Regions from separate parts of the Nocardiopsis sp. NPDC049922 genome, predicted to be linked through region 1. Evidence: riboswitches for the same ligand, from Rfam matches in the RefSeq annotation. Region 1 holds a riboswitch; each other region holds the start of a gene.
What was found. Region 1 has a riboswitch for thiamine pyrophosphate ahead of thiC (phosphomethylpyrimidine synthase ThiC). Riboswitches for the same ligand answer to the same signal wherever they lie in the genome.
Positions count from the first base shown of each region.

Region 1 (7,772 bases):
GGCGGCGATGGCCAGGCCGAGCATCTGGTAGCCGATCGAGGACAGTTCCACCGCGGCCAGCGGTCGCCAGTGGATCGGCCGCTTGCGTCGGGCCTGGACCGCGCCGAGCGTCCACATCAGGACGGCGACGAGCGCGGAGTTGACCACGGTGTGGGTGAGCACGGCCGCCACGTAGGGCAGCAGGACCATGGGGAAGTCCTCGCGCACCGGCTCGCCGACGGTGCCGCCGCACAGCAGGTAGACGTGGCCCGCCGCGTAGGCGGCCAGGGCGAACTGCGAGCCGTTGAACGCCCGTTTGACCAGGATCTGCTTGCGGATGGTCAGGCAGGAGGCGAAACCGACGACCGCCGCCCCGACGGGTCCCACCAGAACGACCGCGGCCAGTGACACCGCCGAGCTCGGCGACATCCCCATCTTGCCGTTGGAGACGACGATGGTGCTGATCGACTCCGCGACCACGAAAAGCACGGCCACGAGGACCAGGGTCTTCAGGTTGATGCCCGAATACGGCCCGACCAGCACGATGGTGACAGCACTGACAACGATGATTCCGACGTAGACACGCGCGCCCCCAGGAAGAGCCCGCACCCCCGTTCACCCCCCGCCGACGACGACCGGACTGTCATGATTTCACCGGTTCCGTTCTACCACCAGGACCATCCAGCGAAGGCGGATACCGACCAAAGAACGACCATCATCACGTGCAGCATGCTGATGAACACGGTGGTCCCCTCTCCCCCGACGCCGCACGCCGTCCATTTCCCTGGACACGCGGCGCGAATTGCCCCATTCGTTGGATATGGCGTCCAGTTTAACGGGCCAACACAGCTCCCCGATTACCCCTAACCCGAACCGACGACACCACGCGCCGCCACAGCACTCGCTATTTCCGGAGTATGGAATTACTAATTCAACTCGTAATCACCAACGATAACCCTGCGTCACCGGGCGCCAGGGGTGGCCAACGCGAAATATCCGACGAGGACGTCGATCCCACTCGACTCGCACAGCAGCGACGACCTGCTATGACTACTCATCGTAACCACTCGGAAGGGGAGGATCCGACCGCGGGAAAAATCATTCCGAGTCGGTCACGACGCGAAACTGCCCGGGCGCGCCGGGCGTGTCGAAAGCCCGCCGACCCCCACCCCCGACGGTCGCGTGACCAAAACCCGCGCAGACACGGGGAATCCGGCCCGACATACCCACAAACACCAACAGACCACGCGCAGGACGACATTGCGGGATAATTCAAGACACGGGCAGAAACGGCACAAAAAGAAGCGGCGGCTGGAAATCCAGCCACCGCCGCGGGTGTCGTCGCCGCCCGACCCGGGTCACGCGGGCGGGGGTTCCGGGGCTACTCCGAACTTACCTCGCGCACGAGGTTTCCCGTGCCCGTATTCTCCTCGCGTGCGAGGGACTCCTCGCGTGCGCGCGCCAACCGACCGAGAACCTTGTCGCGCAGGTCCAGCGGAACCGGATCGCATCCGCAGTGCTTGGCGACGAGCTTCTTCACGGCCTCCTCCAGGCCGTACTCGTCGAGACAGGGCGCGCAGTCGTCCAGATGCTCCCGGATCTGCTCGCAGTTGCCCTCTTCGAGCTCACCGTCGATGTAGGTGTACAGCTTGTCGAGCACCTCGCTACAGGGTGTCTCGCTGTCCTTGCCGTGGCCGCCGCTCATTGCCGATCTCCTCGATCCGACCCGTTCGCCTGTCCCCGACCTCCCGCGGACGCGCCCGACGCGACGGCGGAGGCCGTGGCCCTCGCCGTCGGAAGGAAACCGCGGTCCACCGCGTACTCCTCCAGCAGGGTCCGGAGCTGGCGGCGCCCTCTGTGCAACCGGGACATGACGGTCCCGATCGGCGTGCCCATGATCTCGGCGACCTCCTTGTACGCGAAGCCCTCGACGTCGGCGAGGTACACCGCGATCCGGAAGTCCTCGGGCAGCTCCTGGAGCGCCCGCTTGACGTCGGTGTCGGGCAGGTGCTCGAGCGCCTCCGCCTCGGCCGACTTGAGCCCCACGGCCGTGTGCGAGGCGGCCTGCGCCAGCTGCCAGTCCTCGACGTCCTCGGTCCCCGCCTGCTTCGGTTCCCGCTGCTTCTTGCGGTAGGAGTTGATGAAGGTGTTGGTGAGGATGCGGTACAGCCACGCCTTGAGGTTCGTCCCCTGTTTGAACTGGTGGAACGAACCGAACGCCTTGGCGAACGTCTCCTGAACGAGGTCCTCCGCGTCGGCGGGGTTACGGGTCATCCGCAGCGCCGCGGAGTAGAGCTGGTCGAGGAAGGGAAGCACGTCCCTCTCGAAGCGCTCCTCCCGCTCACGTGCTGTCTCCTGGCCCTCTTCCAAGCCCGTCGGCCTCCCTGCGCTGGTCCCGGCTGGAGCATCCATATCCCCACGATACGGCTCCAGCCCCAGGACCCGCGCACCGGCGCCACGTGGCGTGGCCGCGGTCTCCTCGCGCTCCAGGCACGCGCTGGCGGTCGACATGTCCGAAGTACCCTCCCCACGTCCGATCCGCGCCCTCGGGCATCCTCGACGTCCCGCGCGGTGTCGGTGACAACAACGCTCCGCGCGACCTGATTCCGGCCGGGCGGGGAGGACCCGGCCACCCACCGGTGAACTTTGTCGTTTGGCTGTATCAGCGGAGGTAGGGCATGGGAGAGTGCGGGTAGGACCACACAAGGATGGGAGAGGAGTGCACGTGCGACCGTCCTCGACCCCGGCATCCGACCGCCCCCGATCCCCGGCCGCCCAGTTCGCCGCCCCCGACCGCTTGTCGGACTACTGGCGCTTCTACTGGGCCGTCGCGGAGACGCAGATCACCCGCTGGCTCCCGCCCGCGCCCGCCCGTCTGCTCGACCTGTCCAGCCCGGACTTCCAGGGCACGCACCGCGCCGTGGCCGCCGGGCACGACGTGGTGACGCTGCTGCCGTCCGAGGACATGGCGGTGCGCCAACCGCTGACCCTGGTGAACGGGCACGCGAGCGTGCCCCGTCCGGCCCCGCGGGGTCGGCTGCGCCGGGTGGTGGGCGACTCGACGCTGCTGCGCACGTTCGCCTGCGAGGTCTTCGACGGGGTCATCGCCGACAACCGCGTGCTGTCGCGGCACCTGGCCACGGAGTCGTCGGTGGCGGAGATCGCGCGGGTGCTGCGGCCCGGGGGACGCGCGCTCGTGTGCGTGGACTCCGTGGTGCTCGGGATGGCGCTGCTGGCCGAACAGGACTGCTGGCCCGAGCTGAGCCACGCGCCCAGCGCCGACGTCCTGCTGGTGCCCTGGCCGGACGGGTCCATCACGCGCTGCTTCACCTCCGAGCAGCTCGCCGACACCCTGGCCGACGCCGGACTCGAACTGGAGTGGATCAAGCCGCGCACGGTGCTGTCGCCGTCCACGGTCGAGGGGATGCTCGCCCGCGACCCGAGGTCGATGAGCCGCCTGGTGGAGATGGAGACGCGGGCCACCGAGTCCGACGACTACGTGGGCGTGCACCTGCTGGCCAGCGCGCGCAAGCCGGGATAGGGCCCGGTACCCCCGGACCACGGGGGTGGCGCCCGGCGCGGGCGCCGCCCCCGTGCCGCGTCAGTCCGCCAGCGGCAGGTACACCCGGTTGCCCGAGGCCGCGAACTCCTCGGACTTGTCGGCCATGCCCCGCTCGATCGCCTCGACGGTGTCCAGGCCGTTCTCCTCGGCGTACCTGCGCACGTCCTGGGAGATCTTCATCGAGCAGAACTTCGGCCCGCACATGGAGCAGAAGTGCGCGGTCTTGGCCGGTTCGGCGGGCAGCGTCTCGTCGTGGAAGGACTGCGCCGTCTCCGGGTCCAGCGACAGGTGGAACTGGTCCTGCCAGCGGAACTCGAACCGCGCCTTGGACAGCTCGTCGTCCCACTCCTGCGCCCGGGGGTGGCCCTTGGCCAGGTCGGCGGCGTGCGCGGCGAGCTTGTAGGTGACCACACCGGTCTTGACGTCGTCCCGGTTGGGCAGGCCCAGGTGCTCCTTCGGGGTGACGTAGCACAGCATCGCCGTGCCGTGCCAGCCGATCTGGGCGGCGCCGATGGCGGAGGTGATGTGGTCGTAGCCGGGGGCGATGTCGGTGGCCAGGGGGCCGAGCGTGTAGAACGGCGCCTCGCCGCACAGCTCCTCCTCCAGGCGCACGTTCTCCGCGATCTTGTGCATCGGCACGTGGCCCGGTCCCTCGATCATCACCTGCACGTCGTGCGCGCGGGCGATGTGGGTGAGCTCGCCCAGGGTGCGCAGCTCGGCGAACTGGGCCTCGTCGTTGGCGTCGGCGATCGAGCCGGGCCGCAGACCGTCACCGAGGGAGAAGGTGATGTCGTACTCGCGCAGGATCTCGCAGAGTTCCTCGTAGTGGGTGTAGAGGAAGCTCTCCTTGTGGTGGGCCAGGCACCACGCGGCCATGATCGAACCGCCGCGCGAGACGATCCCGGTGACGCGCCGGGCCGCCAGCGGCACGTAGCGCAGCAGCACGCCGGCGTGGACGGTCATGTAGTCGACGCCCTGCTCGGCCTGCTCGATGATGGTCTCGCGGTAGATCTCCCAGCTCAGCTTGGTGGGGTCGCCGTTGACCTTCTCCAGGGCCTGGTAGATGGGGACCGTGCCGATCGGGACCGGCGAGTTGCGCAGGATCCGTTCGCGGGTCTCGTGGATGCGCCTGCCGGTCGACAGGTCCATCACGGTGTCGGCGCCCCAGCGGGTGGCCCACACCATCTTCTCGACCTCCTCGGGCACGGAGGAGGTGACCGCGGAGTTGCCGATGTTGGCGTTGATCTTCACCAGGAAGTTCTTGCCGATGATGGTCGGCTCGGACTCCGGGTGCCTGCGGTTGACGGGGATGACCGCGCGCCCGATCGCTATCTCCTGGCGCACGAACTCGGGGTCCATGTGCTCGCGGGCGGCCACGAACCGCATCTCGGGGGTGATGATCCCGGCCTTGGCGTAGGCCAGCTGGGTGACCGCTCCGTCGACGGGCTCGCGGGCGTCGATCCACTCCTGCCGCGTGCCGGGCAGGCCCCGGTGGACGTCGATGTCGGCGGTGGAGTCGGTGTACGGACCTGACGTGTCGTACAGGTCGAAGTGGCTGCCGTTGCTCAGTTCCACCCGGCGCTGCGGGACGCGGAGCGTGAAACCGGCGGGGTCGTCGATCTCACGGTAGACCTTCCGTGATCCCATGATGGGACCCGTGGTCACCTGGTGCTCGTCGGCGGTGGAACTCGTGGCGCGGCTGTCCGTAGCCGTCATGGCATGCCTCCCTACGTCGGAATTACCCGAACAGGTTCTGCGGTCGGCGACACCGTTGAGCCGCCCTCTCAGCCCGCCATGGCGCGAGCTCCCGCGGTATTCACATGTGCGCACGTCGGGGATGGGATGAGTGACGTGCGTGCGCCCCGTACGGGGCGCGTGGCCGTGTGGCCTCGCACACCATACACAGAGGTCCCCGGGCCGTGTCCAGCCGCCCCCGGGTCAGAAAAGTGTGTCCGGCGCGTCATCCTCCGTGGCGGACACGGGGGTGAGGAGTTCGGGGCCGTTGTTCTTGATGCTGTTGACGTCGGTGGAGACCTCGTCGATCGCGAACCGGTCGACCGGCGTCCCGGCCATGACGTGGGCGAGGTCGTCCGCGCCGGAGTCGGGGTCGAGCCAGGTCGCCCAGTCCCGCCGGGGGACGATGACGGGCATGCGGTCGTGGATGTGGGCGAGTCCGGGCGCGGCCTCGGTGGTGATGACCGCGCAGGTCCACAGCCAGGCGGCGGGGTCGTTCTCGTCGGCCTCCGGGTCGCGCCAGCGTTCGAAGATCCCGGCCAGGGCCAGCGGCTCGCGGTCGTCGTAGTGGACGGCGAACGGCTTCTTGGCGGATCGGGCCTTGCGCTTGCGGTGCTGGGGGTCGGTCGCGGGCGAGGTGCCCGCCTCGGCGCGGCCGTCGGCCCCGATGAGCTGCCACTCGTAGTAGGCGTCGGCGGGCAGCAGGCACCTGCGGCGGCGGAAGGCCGCGCGGAAGGCGGGCTTGTCGGCGACGGTCTCGCCGCGGGCGTTGATCATCCGGTAGCCGACGTTGCGGTCCTTGGCCCACGACGGGACCAGCCCCCAGCGCAGGGTGCGCAGGTGGCGCGGCCCGGCGGGCTCGTCGTCGGCCTCGGCGCCGCGCGGCGGCGGGCCGAGCACGGCGTACACCGGCTTGCCCGGGGAGACGTTGTAGTCCGGCGGCAGGTCGTGCAGCGGGGGCCACGCCCGGGGGTCGGCCTCCTCGGCGATCGTCTCCTCGGGGAGGTCGAAGGCGAGCTGGAGCTGGTGCACGTTCCGGGACTGGGCATAGCGACCGCACATGCGCACGATCCTACGGCCTGTCCCGCGCCTCCCCGAGGCCGCCGACCCGGTCACCGTGTTCGTCCAGGTCGCGCCTGCGTCGATGGGCGGTCTCGCGGGTCCGCCACGCCTGGACGAGACCGGCCAGCACCGCCAGACCGCCCAGGGGCACGAGGATCCAGGGCGCCCAGGTGTCGAGGGCGGTGAGCAGGAAGGCCCGGACGCGCGCCTGTTCGGCGAGGGTGGTCACCTGCCCCTCGGACAGGGTGAGCTCGGCCGACAGCAGCCCGACCTCGCCGCCCCCTCCGCGCGGGCGGAGGCGCTCGGCGCGGGTCTCCTGGGCGTTGACGACCAGGCCGCTGACGGGCTCGACCCAGTAGGTGCGGGTGATCTCCACCCAGCGCGCCGCCGTGACGGTGCCCTCGGCGTCGGCCGTGAACAGCGCCGCGGGCACCGACCGGGCGGAGTCGGGAACCTGGGTGGCGTCGATCGTCTGGACGTAGCGGCGGACGGGGATCCCGGCGACCTGGTCGGCGCCGTCGTACTCCAGGAGCGGGGCCGAGCGGACCTCGGCGTCGTAGTGGGTGACGTCCTCGGCGGGGGCGCCCGCGGGCCAGTGGAGGACGAGCCCGGCCTGCCGGATGGCCCGGTCGCCGTTGACGTGCTCGCCGCAGCAGTTGACGGCGCGGCCGGTCACGCGGTCGACGATGACGCGGCGGCTCCAGTGGTCGATCATCCGCTCGGGGGTCGAGACGTCCACGGACATCTCCCACGCCGACCAGTCGCCGCCGTGCGGGGTGGCGTCGATCCGGGTGACCCGCCGGACCTCGACGCCCTGCCGCAACGACCAGGTGGCCGCGTCGAGGTAGGCGGCGTCCTCGTCGACCATCCGGAGTTCGAACTCGGCGGATGCGGGCAGGAGTGCGACGCGGTCGTGCACGTAGAGGGGCAGGAGGGCGGCCAGCGTCAGCAGGAAGGCGCCCAGGGCGACGAGGAAGGTCCCCCGGGACGCCTCAACCGGTGCGCTCATGTGCGGGCCTCCTCGACGTCGGCGTCCGGCGCGGGCGCGGATCCGTTCCCGTGCCCGTTGGCGGCGGCCGTCCCGGCCGGGTACGCGGGCTGGTCGAACGGCACGGCGCGACGCCCTTCGGCGGCCCGGCCCCGGGCCGTGACGGGCTCGGGGCCGTCCTCCCCGCGCTGGCCGAGCGCGAGGACGAGCCGGGTCAGGGCGGGCAGGCACAGCGCCTGGGCGACCCAGCCGCGCAGCGCTCCCCCGAACACCTCCGTGACGTCGTGGAAGGGCATGTACAGCGCGAGGTGCGTGCCGACGGCCATCGCCACCCCGGCCAGGGCGAGCGAGACCGCGACCGTCCACGGACCGGCCAGGTGGGGCAGCGCGCGCCCGCCGAGCGACGGCCGCCCCGGCCGGGCGTGCCGCAGCCCCTTGGGCGCCCGT
Region 1 covers NZ_JBFAME010000009.1:271,397-279,168, forward strand. Annotated here, with positions in the region: gene AB0I72_RS18640 (HD-GYP domain-containing protein) at 1-522, opposite strand, end outside; gene rsrA (mycothiol system anti-sigma-R factor) at 1,361-1,684, opposite strand; gene AB0I72_RS18650 (sigma-70 family RNA polymerase sigma factor) at 1,681-2,349, opposite strand; gene AB0I72_RS18655 (methyltransferase) at 2,699-3,520, shown strand; gene thiC (phosphomethylpyrimidine synthase ThiC) at 3,581-5,257, opposite strand; TPP riboswitch at 5,249-5,362, opposite strand; gene AB0I72_RS18665 (SOS response-associated peptidase) at 5,480-6,337, opposite strand; gene AB0I72_RS18670 (DUF3068 domain-containing protein) at 6,348-7,346, opposite strand; gene AB0I72_RS18675 (alpha-(1->3)-arabinofuranosyltransferase) at 7,343-7,772, opposite strand, start outside.

Region 2 (7,772 bases), on a different contig from region 1:
CCGCGGCGAGTGTGAGCAGTCCGTCAACGACCCGAGAACTCGGCCTTGCCCGGCCCCCGCTCGATGAAGCTGCGCATGCCGGTCTTCTGGTCCTCGGTGGCGAACAGCCCGGAGAAGTGCAGGCGCTCGATCTCCAGTCCGCTGTCGAGGTCGGTCTCCAGCCCCCGGTCGACGGTCTCCTTGGCGGCGGCCAGCGCGACCGCCGGGCCGTCGGCGAACCGCGCGACCCTCGCCACGGCCGCCGCGTAGACCTCCTCGTCCGCGACGACCTCGTCCACCAGCCCGATCTCCAGGGCCTCCTGGGCGCGCACGTGGCGGCCGGTGAAGATCAGGTCCTTGGCCCTGGCCGGGCCGACCAGGCGCGGCAGCCGCTGCGTGCCGCCCGCCCCCGGGATGACGCCGAGCGTGATCTCCGGCAGACCCAGCTTCGCCTTCGCGCCCGCGACCCGGAAGTCCGCGGCCAGCGCCAGCTCGCACCCGCCGCCGAGCGCGTACCCGCTCACGGCCGCCACGACCGGCTTCGGGATGCGGGCCACGGCCGTCAGGGCGTTCTGGAGGCCGCGCGAGTACTCCAGCATCTGGGCGTGGCCGAGGTCCGCCATCTCCTTGATGTCGGCACCGGCCACGAACGCGCGCTCCCCGCCGTAGAGCACCACGGAGCGCACGGACGCGTCCGCCGACACCCCGGCCGCCGCCTCGGCGATCTCCCTGGTCACCTGAGCGTTCAGCGCGTTGAGCGCCTTGGGCCGGTCGATCCGGATCACGGCGACCGCGGAGTGCTCCTCGTCGGTCTCCACCCGCACGAACTCGCCCACGAGCTCCACCTCACTTCCTTCGCTGACGAAGTCTTCGGACTACCTACTACTCGGACTGCCTATCACCCGCGTCAGGAGAAGAGCAGCACCAGGGTCCCCAGACGCTCGGACACCGTGTAGGCGACCACGAGCAGCACGACCGAGGCGACCAGCAGCAGGCTGTCCGAGCGGCGCCAGCGGCTCTCCCTCGCCCACGACCGGGGGCCGGTGCCGAACCCGCGCGCGTCCATGGCGGTGGCCAGCAGCGTTCCGGTCCGGATCGAGCGCACCAACAGCGCGAACAGCCGTCCGAAGAACAGCGACACCACACGCAACGGGTGGTACCCGGCCTCCAGCCCGCGCGCCCGGCGGGCGAGCGTGATCGTGCGCCACTGGTGGGCGAGCAGCGGGATCAGCCGCAGCGCCGCCAGGACGCCCATCGCGGGCCGCTCGGGCACCCGCAGCTTCTGGACGAGTCCGTCCGACATCTCCGTGGGGTCGCTGCTCGCGGCGGCCAGCAGCCCCGGCAGGGCGATCGCCAGCAGCCGCACGGCCGCCCCCACCGCCCCCTCCAGCCCGTGCTCGCCGTAGAGGTAGTTGACCGCGCCGCTGGACAGCCCCATGAGGAGGAAGGGACCGCCCAGGACCACCAGCGTGCGCCGGTCGATCCCGCTGAAGGGGACCGACAGCACGACCGCCGCCAACACCACCCCGCCGGTGACCGCGTCCACGGCGGGGACCAGGCCCAGGGCGAGGATCAGGGCGGCCAGGAGCTTGGCCGCGGGGTTGAGCCCGGTCATCCAGTACCGGACGCCGCCTTCCCGGGGCACGTCCAGGGTCATGGTGTCGCCCGCCGTCGCCTGCGCGGGACGCTCCTTCCGCGCGCTCACGCGGTCCCCCCTTCCGGGTCGGCGGCGACCGCGTCCACGGGCGCCACGCCGCCGTCCGCCACCCGTACCCGTGTGTCGGTCAGGTGCCGGAGCAGCAGTTCGTCGTGGGTGGCCATGACGACGGCCCGCCCCTCGGCGCGCAGCGCGCCCAGCAGCTCCACGAGCTCCGTCCAGGTCCGGGTGTCCTGGCCGAAGGTCGGCTCGTCCAGCGTCAGGACGTCCGGCGCGTGCGCGGGGCCCGAGCTGAGCGCGGTGGCCACCGACAGCCGTCGCTTCTCCCCTCCGGAGAGGGTGTAGGGGTGCACGTCGGCGAGCCTGGTCAGCCGGAGCCGCTCCAGCAGCTCGTCGACCCACGCGTCGGCCGCGCCCCGGTCCATCCCCGCCCGCAGCGGGGCGAAGAGCAGCTCCTCGCGCACCGTGGGCGTGACGAACTGGTCCTCGGCGTGCTGGAAGACCGTGCCGACGTGCCGCGCCAGTCGGCGCGCGGGCCAGCGCCGCAGCGGGCGCCGGTCGACCTCGGCGAGCGGGCCGCGCGGGTGCACGGCGCCGCGGTACGGCTTACTCAGTCCGGCCAGCAGCATCAGCAGCGTCGACTTGCCCGCGCCGTTGGGCCCGGTCAGCGCGGTGGCGGTCCCGGCCTCGACGGCGAGGCCGACCCCCGCCAGCACGGTGCGCGGGGGCGCCGACCGCGCGCCCAGTTCGACCGGGGTGCGCGCGGCGACGCCGACCGCCTCGAGCAGCGTCGTGCCGCCGGGGGCCGGGGAGAGGTCGGGCTCGGGCTCGTTCCCGGGGATCCACACGCCCTGGTCGGCCAGGGCGCGTCCGTGCTCCGCGAAGACCGTCTGGGGCGCGCCGTCCGCGATCACTCCGCCGCCCGGTTCCAGGACGACCACTCGGTCGACCAGGTCCACGACGTCGGCCACGCGGTGCTCGACCAGGACGAGCGTCGCCTCGGTCTCGGCCAACAGCCGTTGGAGCACGCCGCGCACCAGTGCGGCGCCGGCCGGGTCCAGGTTGGCGGTCGGTTCGTCGAGCAGGAGCAGTCGCGGGCGCATGGCCAGCGCCCCGGCGATGACCAGGCGCTGCTTCTCGCCGCCGGACAGGGCCCCGGTCGAGTGGCGCCGCCCGTACGGGAAGCCGACCTCGGCCAGGGCGCCGTCGACGCGCGGCCAGATCCGGTCCGGGGCCGCGCCCAGGTTCTCCAACCCGAAGGCGACGTCGTCCCCGGCGCGGGCCATCACGAGCTGGGTCTCGGGGTCCTGGCTGACCAGGCCGACCACGCCCCGACGCCGGTCGGCGGGTTCGCCGTCCACCAGGAGCGTGCCCTCCTGGTCGCCGCTGATGGCGCTGTCGGCGCCGGTGAGCCCGGCGAGCGAGTGCAGCAGGGTCGACTTGCCCGCGCCCGAGGCGCCGAGCAGCAGCACACGTTCGCCGGGTTCGACCGTCAGGTCCACGCCGCGCAGCGCGTGCGCCCGGCGACCGGAGTGACGCCAGCCCCAACCGGAGAGTTCGACGCGCGCGCCGGGGCCTCCCGCCGTACGAGAGCCCACCCCGGTCAGCCCTTGGCCGACGGGAAGGGGGCCAGCGCGCCGGTCCGGGCGAGCGCCGTGGTGATGAGGCGGGCGCCGACACCGGCGATGACGGCGGCGCTGGCGATGACGATGAGGCCGTAGGCGAGCTTGAACTCCAGCGGCCAGGCGACGTTGTAGGTGATGTTGTCGCGGATGGCGGGGGAGATCCCGGCGACGGCTGCGGCGAGCACGGCCACGCCCATGCCCCAGCGGCGGTAGCCGAAGGCGAGGAAGACCAGCTCGGGCAGGATGCCCTGGAGGGTGCCGTCGAGGATCACCATGATCCCCCACTGGGTGCCGAGCACCGCCGAGACGGAGGCGGCGGCGATCGAGGTGAGGAGGGCGGCGCCGGGCCTGCGGATGATGAGTCCGCCCAGCACGCCGGAGATCAGCCACATGCCGTAGACGACGGCCTGTCCGGGCGGGAAGCCCACGAACAGCGGCGTGGTGACCGTCCACACGATGTTCCACAGCCAGAAGACAACGCCGATGGCGACGCCGATGACGGCGGCGACCACGATGTCGACCGTCCGCCAGCCGCGCAGCCGGGTGAGGACGTCCTGCCAGAAGCCGGACTTGGTGGTGTCGGTGCTCATTCCTGTCCCTTCGTCGGGTGACGAGGGGTCGCGGCCAAGAGCGCCTCCGGCCGCGCGCGGCGCGCACCGGACTCGTGCCGGTGCGCGGGACACACGCCACCGGCGGCGGTTCCTACGACTTCCTTCGCTGGCATGACCCAGATCAGGTGTGTAAGGGTCTGCGGCGACGGTGCCGCACTCTCAGCGCTCATGCGCTCCCCTGTCGGTTATGCACCATTATGCGGGACGTACTGCCTGGTGGTGACACGCACCACCCGGCACACGCCGCCAGCCGCCCCCGACGAGGGCCGCCCGTCGTCGCCGACGAACGCCCGCGAGCCCGGCCGCCACGGCGGTCCCGCGCTCCCCGGCGCCCCGCGGCACGCGTGCGCCGCGCTCCGGAAAAGCCACCCAGTTCACGGACCTCACAGCCGTCCCCGGCTTCAACCGCCCGCGGATCCCTCGCTCCGCGTGTCGCCCTCGGCTTCCCCAGCACCGCCGAGACCATCGGCATCCTCCGAGGGGTCCTCGTCTCCTGCGTCGCTGGCGTCCCCGGTGCCGCTCTGACCGCCCTCGGACGCCTCGGCACCCCCGGTGTCTCCCGTTTCTCCGCTGTTCTCGGTCTCCCCAGTGCTCTCTGAGGGCTCAGCACCACCAGCACCCTCCGCGAAATCAGCGTTGCCAGCACTTTCCGGGGGCTCGACACCACCAGCACCCTCCGTGGAACCAGCGTTGCCAGCACTTTCCGGGGGCTCAGCACCACCAGCACTTTCCGGATGCTCAGCGTTGCCAGCGTTCCCTGAGGGCTCAGCATCCCCAGGAGCCCCACCCTCGTCGAAAACCCCGCTCCTCTCGGCGCGCCCGGAATCACCGTCGCCCCCATCGTCGAACGGCTGGGCGTCCGGGGCGCCATAGGCCTCGGGCGAGGCCGCGAACCCCTCCGCCGGGAGCGACGCGGTCGCCCCGCTCATCGTGTCCCGCCAGATCGGGCCCGGCAGCGTCCCCCCGTAGACGATCCCGTAGTACCGGCCGCCGATGGTCACGCCCTGGAGCGGGTGCCGCTCGCCGCCGCGCACGTCGCCGACCGCGACCGCCGCCGCCAGGTTCGGCGTGTACCCCGCGAACCACGCGTAGGCGGCCCCGTCGGTCGTCCCCGTCTTGCCCGCCGCCGGACGGCCGATGCCCAGCCCGTTCGCGGTCCCGCCGTCGAACGGCTCCTGGAGGAGGTGGTTCACCCCGTCGGCCACCCGCTGGTCCACCGTGCGCTCGCACTCGGCCTCGACCGGGATCTCCTCGTCGTCGCCCGTACCCGACCGGTCGATGACCACGGCCGTGACCGGCACCGGCACGCAGTGCACTCCCCGGGCGGCGAACGTGGCGTAGGCGGCGGCCAGGGTCAGCGGTGAGACCTCCTGGTCCCCCAGCGTGAACGAGCTCCACACCCCCAGCGGCTCCCCGTCGGCCCGGTGCACACCCGCGCGCTCGGCCATCGTCGCCGTCTCGCACAGGCCCACCCTCCGCTGGAGCTGCGCGAAATAGGTGTTCACCGACCCCCGCGTCGCGCTGACCATGGTGTGCGACCCAGAAGAACCCTCCCCCACGTTGCGCACGTCCCACGGTTCCATCCGGCCGCCGTCACAGTTCCTCAGCCCGCTGATCGAGATGGTTCCGGGCGACCGAAAACTCGTCCCGTAGCCCATTCCGGCGTCCAGCGCGGCGGCGAGGGTGAACGTCTTGAACGTCGATCCCGCCTGGTAGCCGGTGGTGCCGCCGTCGCGCCGGTCCACCGCGAGGTTGATCGCGGTCGTGCCCGGGTCCGTCTCGTCGAACCCGTACCGCAGGTTCTGGGCGAGCGCCCGCACCCGCCCGGTCCCGGGCTCGACCACCGCCTCGGCGGCGAACCGCGTCGACCCGTCGCTCGGCACGTGCCGGTCGACCGCCTCCTGGGCCGCGGCCTGCGTCCGCGGGTCGAGCGTGGTCCGCACGCCGATGCCGCCCTGGCGCAGCACCGCCCGCCGCTCCTCCTCGGTGTCGCCGAGCACGTCCGTGCGCAGCAGCCAGCGCGTGACGTAGTCGCAGAAGAACGGATACGCGCTGTGGTAGCAGCTCCCGCCGCGCGGTGTCGGCGCCAGCCCGAGGTCCCGCGCCAGGTACCCGTCGGCCTCGGCCCGACTGATCCGCCCCACGGCCACCATCCGCTCCAGGACGAGGTCACGCCGCTTCCGGGCGGCCTCCGGGTTGGTCAGCGGGTCGTAGTAGGAGGGCGCCCGCACCAGGCCGACCAGCGTCGCCGCCTGCCCCGGGTCCAGGTCGGCGGCGGGCACCGAGAAGTACCGCCGCGCCGCGATCTCGATCCCGTGCGCGCCCGCGCCGAAGTAGGCGAGGTTGAGGTAGCCCTCCAGGATCTCGTCCTTGGTCAGCCGCCGCTCCAGACCCACGGCGTACCGAAGTTCGACCAGCTTGCGCGCCAGGCTGCGCTCGCTCGCCCGGGCCGCCTCCTCCTCGGTGTCCGCGGACTCGATGAGCAGGTTCTTCACGTACTGCTGGGTGAGCGTGGACCCGCCCTGCGTGTCGCCCAGGGCGGTGAGCAGCGCCGCCCGCAGGACACCGCGCGGGTCGAAGCCGTGGTGGTCGTGGAATCGGTCGTCCTCAATGGCGAGGAGGGCGGCGGGGACCCAGGGGCTGACCTCGTCGAGGGAGACCACCTCGCGCTCGCGTTCGGCGATCTCGGCGAACGGCCGCCCGTCGACGTCGGTGAGCACGACCCGCTCCGACAGGTGGGGCACCTCCAGGTCGGCGGGCATCGCCATGAAGAGCGCGGCGGTGTCGCGGCCGAGGACGCCCAGCGCCCCGGCCCAGGGCAGGACCAGGGCCGCCGCCAGCGCCCCGGCGAGCACCGACACACCGAGCAGTCGCGCCAGCGCGCGCGGCCTCACCGCGCGCGCTGCTCCCCTCCCCCTCGATCCCGCCACGTCGCCCCCTCACGCCGTGTTGGCTCGCGCCGCGCACGACGGGTCACGAGCTCCGCGCCGACCACCCTCCCAGGGCGACCGCAAAGGGCGGACCGGCGTCTCCGGCGTGTCCATGAAAAGCTTCCTCAATCCATGGCAAAACGCGCAGATCGACCATAGGTAGCGCAAGCCAACAAAACCACATCATCGCCGCGAAGTGGCCACGAAAAGACTCGACATCAAGAGGAATCCGACACCGGGGCGCCCCGCATCCGACCGAATCCGATGCAAACGCTCCCAGGGGGGACACGCCGGACCGCTGGGGATGTCCGGAATAGGACCCACCGAACCAGGGCCGCATTCCATCATCCCTACCCAGGGCGGCCCGGAGTCCAACATGACCGTGGAGTTTTCCGACTTATCTCCAGAGAACTCCACGAACCCCCCACAGAGACCCCCGCATTCGCCGTTGCCCTATGCCCCGTTTGCGAGGTTTGCCCAGGTGAAACCAGCCAAATACCAGGCATGAGCCCGAACAGCCAGTGTGATGAGGATCACATAAATTATCCGGCCCCGACACTCCGCCAAACCCCACAAGAGGGCAGACGATAGACAGCGGAGGGCACCGAAGCCGTAATCCGGACAGTTTTGTCCGGACTCTTCGTTAACCCTGCCTTTCGTTGTATTAACAGCACGTTATTTCCACTCGGGACCCAGCCACCCACTGCCCATAACGCCCGAACCACGACAATGACGGTGTAGCCAGTGATCGGACGCCTGCCCATACTTGACATCTCTCCAGACAACGATCTCGGTCCCGTGAAAGCCGTTCCCGGAGAACGCTTCACCGTGGCCGCGACGGTCATCCGCGAGGGCCACGACTCCCTCGCCGCCGGGGTGGTCCTCCACTCGCCCGAGGGCCGCCGCGAGGCGCTCGTGCCCATGCGCGAACGCGTCCCCGGCACCGACCGCCACGAAGCCGAGGTCAGCC
Region 2 covers NZ_JBFAME010000005.1:163,735-171,506, forward strand. Annotated here, with positions in the region: gene AB0I72_RS11815 (enoyl-CoA hydratase-related protein) at 24-824, opposite strand; gene AB0I72_RS11820 (energy-coupling factor transporter transmembrane component T) at 887-1,636, opposite strand; gene AB0I72_RS11825 (ABC transporter ATP-binding protein) at 1,681-3,234, opposite strand; gene AB0I72_RS11830 (ECF transporter S component) at 3,240-3,851, opposite strand; TPP riboswitch at 3,954-4,062, opposite strand; gene AB0I72_RS11835 (transglycosylase domain-containing protein) at 4,274-6,766, opposite strand; gene AB0I72_RS11840 (alpha-1,4-glucan--maltose-1-phosphate maltosyltransferase) at 7,547-7,772, shown strand, end outside.
Region 2: another riboswitch for thiamine pyrophosphate. It lies ahead of AB0I72_RS11830 (ECF transporter S component); the one in region 1 lies ahead of thiC (phosphomethylpyrimidine synthase ThiC).

Region 3 (7,772 bases), on a different contig from region 1:
GTCGATCGCGTATCGCACCAGTTCGACACGGTTGTGCAGGTGCAGTTTGGTGAGGGTGTTCTGGACGTGGTTCTGGACGGTCCGGTGCGCGATCGACAGCCTCCGCGCGATCTGCTTGTACGCCAGCCCCTTGGCCACCAGGCGCAGGACCTCGGTCTCCCGGGGGGTCAGCACCGGCGCGCCCTTGTCGGGGCCCGTGCCGGCGGTCGACGACAGCCGCCGGTACTCGCCCAGGACCAGTCCCGCCAGCCCCGGGGTGTACACGGCCTCGCCGGTGTTCACGCGGCGCACCGCGTCCAGCAGCTCCTCGCGCCCGGCCGACTTGACCAGGTAGCCCGTCGCGCCCGCCTTGACCGCGGCCAGCACGTCGTCGCCGGCCCCGCTGGCCGAGAGCACCAGGACGCGCGGCGGCTCGTCCAGGGCCACCAGGCCGGACGTGAGCTCCACCCCGGTCATGTCGGGCAGGTTGAGGTCCACCACCGCCAGCGTGGGCCGCGCGGCGGGGGCGATGCGCAGCGCCTTGGCGCCGTCTCCCGCCGTTCCCACCACCGCGAAGCCCGCCTCCTCGAGGTCGCGCGCCACCGCGTCACGCCACATCGGGTGGTCGTCCACCACCAGTACCCGGACCGCCTCGCTCTCCATGCGGGCGAGCCTATCCCGACCGGAGGGGCCGCTACGGCCGACGGTCAGTCGTCGTCCTGCTCGAACTGACCGAAGTCGATGCCGCCCGGGGTCGCGATGATCTCGATCTCCGTGCCCTCGGGGGCCCGACCCGTCTGGGACTGCTCCGACACGATGTCGCCGCCGAAGAACCGTTCGACGCTCACCTCGAAGCCGGCGTCCTCCAGTGCCCTGCGCGCCTCGCCGATCCGCATGCCGACGACGTCGGGGATGTCGACCCCGGGCGGACCGCTGGAGACGGTGAGCGTGACGGTGGCGTTGGCGCCCACCGTGCTGCCGTTGTCCGGGTCCTGGCTGATCACCAAGCCCTCGCCGACGTCCTCGCTCTCCTGCTCGACGACCTCGACCGTGAGCCCGAGGTCCTCCAGGGTCTGGCGGGCCCGCTCCAGCTCCTGGCCGCCCACGGCGGGGACCTGGATCCCGCGGCTGATCTGGACGGTGACGGTCTCCTCGCGGTCGGCGTCCTCACCCGCGGCCGGGTCGGTGGAGATCACCTCGCCCGGCGGCACGTCCTCGGCGTCCACGACGTCCTCCTCGAGGTTCTCCGTGCTGAAGCCGAGCTCCTCCAGGGCCGCCATCGCGTCGGCGCCGTCCTGGCCCACCAGGTCGGGCATCTCGACCACCTGTGGACCCCTGGACACGAACGCCGTGATCTCGTCTCCGGGGGACACCCGCGTCCCCGCCTCCGGTTCGGTGCGCGCGACCGCCCCTGCCTCGACGTCGCTGTAGACGCTCTCCTCCGCCTCCACGAGGACGAGACCCTCGGCGCGGACCTCGTCACGGGCGGCGGAGACGCTCACGCCCGTCACGTCCGGGACGCTCTCGAACCGTCCCAGGAGCAGCCACCAGCCGGCGCCGAACACGACGATCGCCATGACCGCGCCGGCGATGCCCAGCAGGAGGTTGCGCCGCCGCCGCAGGGCGTCGTCGGCGTCGTCGTCATCGGGGTAGTCGGGGTAGTCGTCATAGCGGTCGTCGTCCAGGGGGACGGCGCCCATGTCCACGACCATCGTGGCGTTCCCGGTGCCCGGTCCGGCGCCCCCGGCGATGAGCTGCGGCGCGGTCACGGCGGCCGTCGTCGCACCCGACGGCGCGACGGGCGCCAGCGGGCCCTGGGCGCCCCCCTCGTCCTCGGGCAGTCCCTGAAGCACCTCCAGGACCCTGGCCAGGTACTGGCCGGCGTTGCTCGGCCGGTACCGCGGGTCGCGTTCGGTGGCCTTGGTGACGAGGTCGTCGACCTCCGGGGCCAGCCTCGGAAGGTAGTGCGAGGGACGCGGCACGTCCTCGGTCACGTGCTGGTAGGCGATGGCGATCGGCGTCTCGCCGGTGTGCGGCTGACTGCCGGTGAGCAGCTCGTAGAGCATGATGCCCGCGGCGTAGACGTCCGTGCGGGCGTCGGCCACGCCCTGCTCGATCTGCTCGGGCGCGAGGTAGGCCGCCGTGCCCATGAGGGTGCCGGTGCGGGTGAGTCCCTGGTTGGACTGCTCCACGGCCCGGGCCAGACCGAAGTCGGCCACCTTGACCATGCCCTCGTGGGTGATGAGGACGTTCTCGGGCTTGACGTCGCGGTGGATCATCCCCGCCTGGTGGGCGGCGCCCAGCGCGGCGAGCACGGAGGCCATCACGTGGAGGGCCTCGCGGGTGCCCAGACGGCCGACCGACTTGAGCCGGTCGCGCAGGGTCAGGCCCGGCACGTACTCCATCGCCAGGAAGACGTGCCCCTGGTCCTCACCCTGGTCGAAGACCTGGACGACGTTGGGATGGGAGAGCTTGGCGACGGAGTGGGCCTCGTTGATGAAGCGCTGGACGAACGTCGGGTCCTGCGCGAGCGACGGGTGCATCACCTTGAGCGCCAGTCGCCGGTCGAGCCTCAGGTCGTGGGCGACGTAGACGGTCGCCATCCCGCCACCGGCGATCCTGGACTCGACGAAGTAGCGTCGGTCCAGCGTCGCGCCTACGAGGGGATCGGAAGTCGTCATGTCCACGGCGGAGTAGTGTCCTTGCTGCGGGGAGCGTGGGCGTTCGCGGCCGGTGGCGCGTACCCGACACCGGGTGTCGAACCGACACGATAGCGGAAGCTCGCGCCCGGGCCGCCCCGCGGATCGCGGTCGTGCCGCCCGGATTCTCCTGCACGGGCGGCGTTCGCGGGTCGTGTCCGGTCGTGCGGTGCCGCTCCGTTCGCACCGCGTACCCCACCCACGGTACGGGACGCCGCCAAACGCCCGTGAGGACCTCGGCGGCGCCCGTCGTCAATCGACCGCGGGGGAGGACGCCTGGGCGTGTCGGCGGACCGGGATCCGCCCCGCCAGGCGCGCGGCGCGGCCCGCGCGGACGGCGTCGCGCATGGCCGCCGCCATCCGCACCGGGTCCTGGGCGCGGGTCACCGCCGTGGCGAGCAGGACCGCGTCGCAGCCCAGCTCCATGGCCAGGGCGGCGTCGCTGGCGGTGCCGATCCCGGCGTCGACGATCACCGGGACGCCCGCCTGTTCGACGATCAGCTCCAGGTTGTGCGGGTTGCGGATGCCCAGGCCGGAGCCGATCGGCGCGGCCAGCGGCATCACCGCGGCGCACCCCAGCTGCTCCAGGCGGCGGGCCAGGACCGGGTCGTCGTTCGTGTAGGGGAGAACGGTGAAGCCCTCGTCGACGAGCCGTTCGGCGGCGTCGAGCAGCTCCACCGGGTCGGGCAGGAGGGTGTGCTCGTCCGCGACGACCTCCAGCTTGACCCAGTCGGTTCCCAGGGCCTCCCGACCGAGGCGGGCGGTGCGCACGGCGTCGGCGGCGGTGAAACAGCCCGCGGTGTTGGGCAGGGGGCGGATCTTGTTCCGGGTCAGGACGTCCCACACCGACCCCTGGGCGCCGGGCGTCACCCGGCGCATCGCCACGGTGGTCAGCTCGGTCCCCGACGTGACGAGCGCCTCCTCCAACACCTCCATCGACGGGGCGCCGCCGGTGCCGGTGATGAGCCGGGAGCCGAAGGAGACGCCGTCGATCACCAACGGGTCGTCCACGGTGTCGGTCATGGTCAGCCTCCCTGCACTGCGGTCAGGACGTCCACGCGGTCGCCGGAGCCCAGGGGCGTGTCGGCCCAGGCGGTCCGGCGCACCACCTCGTCGTTGACGGCCACGGCGATGCCGCCCGGGACCTCCCCGCCCGCCGGTGCGGCCAGGTCGCGCACGACCGCGGCGACGGTGGCGTCCTCGGCGACCTCGCGCCGGTCGCCGTTGATGATCAGTTCCACTGCTTCTCCCACGTGCTCGTGTGGCCGCCGCCCAGCTCGCGGTCGGCGGCGAAGGCGCGCGCGTACTCCGGCAGGGCGCCGCCGGTGAGGGCCTCGGCCATGACCTCGCCGGTGACCGGGGTCAGCAGGACGCCGTGCCGGTAGTGACCGCCCGCCAGGTGCACACCGGGGATCCGGGTGGGGCCCAGGAGCGGTTCGTTGTCGGGTGAGCCCGGGCGCAGGCCGACGCAGGTCTCGGTGACCTCCAGTTCGGTGACGCCCGGGACGAGTTCGCGCGCGTCCCGCAGGACCCGCCACAGCCCCCCGGCGGTCAGCGCCGTGTCGTAGCCCAGCTCCTCCTGGGTGGCGCCGACGATGACCTCCCCGTCCTCGCGCGGCACGAGGTAGACGGGGAAGCCGCGGACCAGCCCCCGGACCGTGCGCCCGACGATGGGCGGCTCCCCGGCGGGCGGGCGCATCCGCAGCAGCTGGCCCTTGACCGGGCGCAGGTGCGGCACCACCGGCTCGGGGACGGTGATCCGGTCGTTCCAGCACCCCGCCGCCAGGACCACCTGGTCGGTGGGCAGGACGTCGCCGTCCGCCAGGCGCACGCCCAGGGGCGCGCCGCCGGGGCCGCCGTCGGTGACCTCCTCGACCCGGTCGGCCAGCTCGGCCACGCCCGCCCGTACGCCCGCCACGGCCAGAGCCCGCAGCACCATCCGGGGGTCCACCGAGTGGTCGTCGGGGGCGTGCAGGCCACCGCGCACGGACGGAGCGAGCATGGGTTCCAGGCGTCGGCACTCACGGCTGGTCAGGCGCTCGCCGGCGACGCCGATGCGCCGCTGGAGGTCCTGGAGGTCGCTGAGGACGGCGAGGTCGTCGCGGTCGAAGGCGACCAGGAGCGTGCCGGTGGTGTGGTAGCCCACCCGCACGCCGCTCGCCCGCTCCAGCTCGGCGACGAAGTCGGGGTACATGCCCGTCGACCGGACGCCGAGTTCGACCAGTCGCTCCTCGCCGAACGCCGCCTCGGTGGCGGGGGTGAGCATGCCCGCGGCGACCACGGAGGAGGCCCGGGCGCGGGTGGGACGGCCGACGGGGTCGGGTTCGACGAGGGTGACGGACAGTCCGCGCTGGGCGGCGCGCCAGGCGGTGACCCGCCCGACGAGGCCGCCGCCGACCACGACCACCCGGTCGCCGTCATTGGTAGGACGACTCGCCGCGGAGCGGGGCTCGTTCGATGTGCGCATGGCGCTGGGTTCCACTCCCTTCGCCGGTATGACCCGGATCAGGTTCGTGCGGTCGGAGGCCGGATCAGCCTCCCTCTCAGCCGGGTCCACCCGGCTCCCGCGGGACGTTCGCTTCCGGGTTCATCCTAGATCAACCCGGTTCGGGGGTGGTGACGGGGATCTCGCGGGTACGCGCCGAGCACTCCCGACGAAGGTGTCCGGGCCCCTCGCCCGTGTGGCAGATTGGAGACGTGACACAACGCGAATCCGACATCGACGCACTGGTCGGCGAGTGGCTGACCCTCAGGCAGGCGGCGGCGCCGCTGGGCGTGAGCCCGAACCGGATCAAGCAGCTGATCCGGGAGAACCGCATGATGGGCGTCGTCCGCTCCGGAGAGCTGTCCATTCCGGCCGCGTTCCTGGACGGGGACGACCTCGTCAAGGGCCTGCCGGGGACACTGGTGCTGCTCAGCGACGCGGGCTTCTCCACCGAGGACGCCCTGCGCTGGCTGTTCACGCCCGACGACACGCTGCCGGGCACGCCGATCCAGGCCATGCGCGAGAACCGGGGCACCGAGGTCCGTCGCCGGGCGCAGAGCCTGGCCTTCTGAGGGGCGCGCCGTGGGGGGCCGCCCCTTGGGCGCACCACGGCACAGGCCCTAGGCTGGGCGGCGTGAGGACCAGCCACGGAACCAGCCTGCGCAAGCGCCTGGACGCATCCCTTCTGTACCTGTGCACCGACGCCCGGCGCGAGCGCGGCGATCTCGCCGAGTTCGCGGACGCCGCCCTCGCCGGGGGCGCGGACATCATCCAGCTCCGCGACAAGGGCCTGGAGGCGCGCGAGGAGATCGCCGCCCTGGAGGTGCTCAGGGAGGCCTGCGAGCGGCACGGATCCCTGCTCGCCGTCAACGACCGGGCCGACATCGCCCGCGCGGTGCGCGCCGACGTCCTGCACCTGGGCCAGCGCGACCTGCCCGTCCCCATGGCCCGGGACATCATCGGCGCGGACCCGATCATCGGCCGCTCCAACAACGACATCGACGCCGCGACCGACTCCGCCGCCGAGCTCGGCAGCGACTACTTCTGCGTGGGCCCGACCTGGGCGACCCCCACCAAGCCGGGGCGGCCCGCCGCCGGGCTGGAGCTGGTCGAGCGGGCCGCCGCGCTGGACACGGACAAGCCGTGGTTCGCCATCGGCGGGATCGACCAGTCCAACATCGACCGCGTGCTCGACGCCGGGGCCCGCCGGGTCGTGGTCGTCCGCGCGATCACCGAGGCGGAGGACCCCCGGGCGGCCGCCGCCGAGCTGCGCGCCCGTCTGGCCGCCCGCGCCTAGCGGTCCCCCGCGGCGTCACACGGCGACGTGCGACAGGGCGCTCGGGTGGCGCCGCAGGAACCCCTCGATGGACTGGGCCGGGTGCCCGGTCAGCTTCGGAACGGTGGGCGCGACCACGTCCATCTCCCCGGTGGCGATCGCCGCGTAGGACGACGCCCACCCCTCGATCGCCCACTCGGGCGCCCCGCTGGACCGGCGCGACTCCAGCGCCTCCTCCCACGTCTCCGGCACGTACCGGACGGCGCGGCCGGTCAGGGAGGAGAGTTTGTCCACGGTGGCGCCCAACGTCAGCGCCTCCGGGCCGGTGACGTCGTGGGTCGCGTTGTCGGACACGGCGATCACCGCCGGGTCGGTCAGCACGGCGGTCGCCACGTCCGCCACGTCGTCGCGCGACACCCAGGCGACCCGGCCGTCACCGGCGGGCCCGCGCACCACACCGTGCTCGTCCGCCCAGCGCGGCAGCAGGTCCAGGTACAGGCTGGGTCTCAGGAAGGTGTGCGCCACCCCGGACATCCGGATGTGCGCCTCGGTGAAGAAGTGCGTCCGGGCGAAGGTGAACGTGGCGGCCGGCCCGGCGCTGAGGAACGACAGGTAGACGATCCGCGACACCCCCGCCTTGACCGCCGCGTCCACCGCGCTCGTGTGCGCGTCGATCCGGTCCTCCGACTCGGTCGCCGACACGAGGAACAGCGTGTCCACCCCGCGGCAGGCGCGCTCGAAGTCGGTGGTGTCCTCGTAGGCCGCCATCGCCGCGCTGCTGCCCGGGTACTCCGGCGCCCGGTTGATGTCGCGGACGATGAGCCGCTGCGCCATCCCGAGCCGTGCGATCCGGGCCGCGACGCGTCCGCCGACGGCCCCGGTCGCCCCGGTCACCCCTATGGTGTGGTTTGTCATCTGATCGTCGCCCATGACACCCCATCCTGAGGGATCGGAACGGGCCGGGCGCCGAACGGCACGCGCGTTTTTGCGGCTTCCGGTCAGCGGGTGGTGCGCTCTTGGTCCTCGTCTCCGGAGGGCGCGGTGGCCGCCTCCCGGAGGGGACGCCGGTAGGACAGGCGGCGCAGCAGCACCTCGGCGGGACCGCGGCGGCCCGTGCGCTCCAGCGCGTAGGCGAACACCACGGTCACCAGCCACACCCCGGCCGCGAACAGGAACATGCTCCACGACGTCAGGTGCGCGGCCAGCCCCAGACCCCACGCGGCCAGCAGCGGCGCGCACAGCACCGACTGCGCGAGGTAGCACGAGAGCGAACGCCGCCCGGTGGCGGTCAGCGCGGTCAGCACCACGCCGGGCTCGCGCCCGCGCCGCTGGA
Region 3 covers NZ_JBFAME010000018.1:73,411-81,182, reverse strand. Annotated here, with positions in the region: gene AB0I72_RS25185 (response regulator transcription factor) at 1-642, opposite strand, end outside; gene pknB (Stk1 family PASTA domain-containing Ser/Thr kinase) at 687-2,666, opposite strand; gene AB0I72_RS25175 (thiazole synthase) at 2,931-3,701, opposite strand; gene thiS (sulfur carrier protein ThiS) at 3,704-3,919, opposite strand; gene thiO (glycine oxidase ThiO) at 3,910-5,145, opposite strand; TPP riboswitch at 5,143-5,256, opposite strand; gene AB0I72_RS25160 (Rv2175c family DNA-binding protein) at 5,376-5,735, shown strand; gene thiE (thiamine phosphate synthase) at 5,798-6,460, shown strand; gene AB0I72_RS25150 (SDR family oxidoreductase) at 6,476-7,369, opposite strand; gene AB0I72_RS25145 (DUF418 domain-containing protein) at 7,438-7,772, opposite strand, start outside.
Region 3: another riboswitch for thiamine pyrophosphate. It lies ahead of thiO (glycine oxidase ThiO); the one in region 1 lies ahead of thiC (phosphomethylpyrimidine synthase ThiC).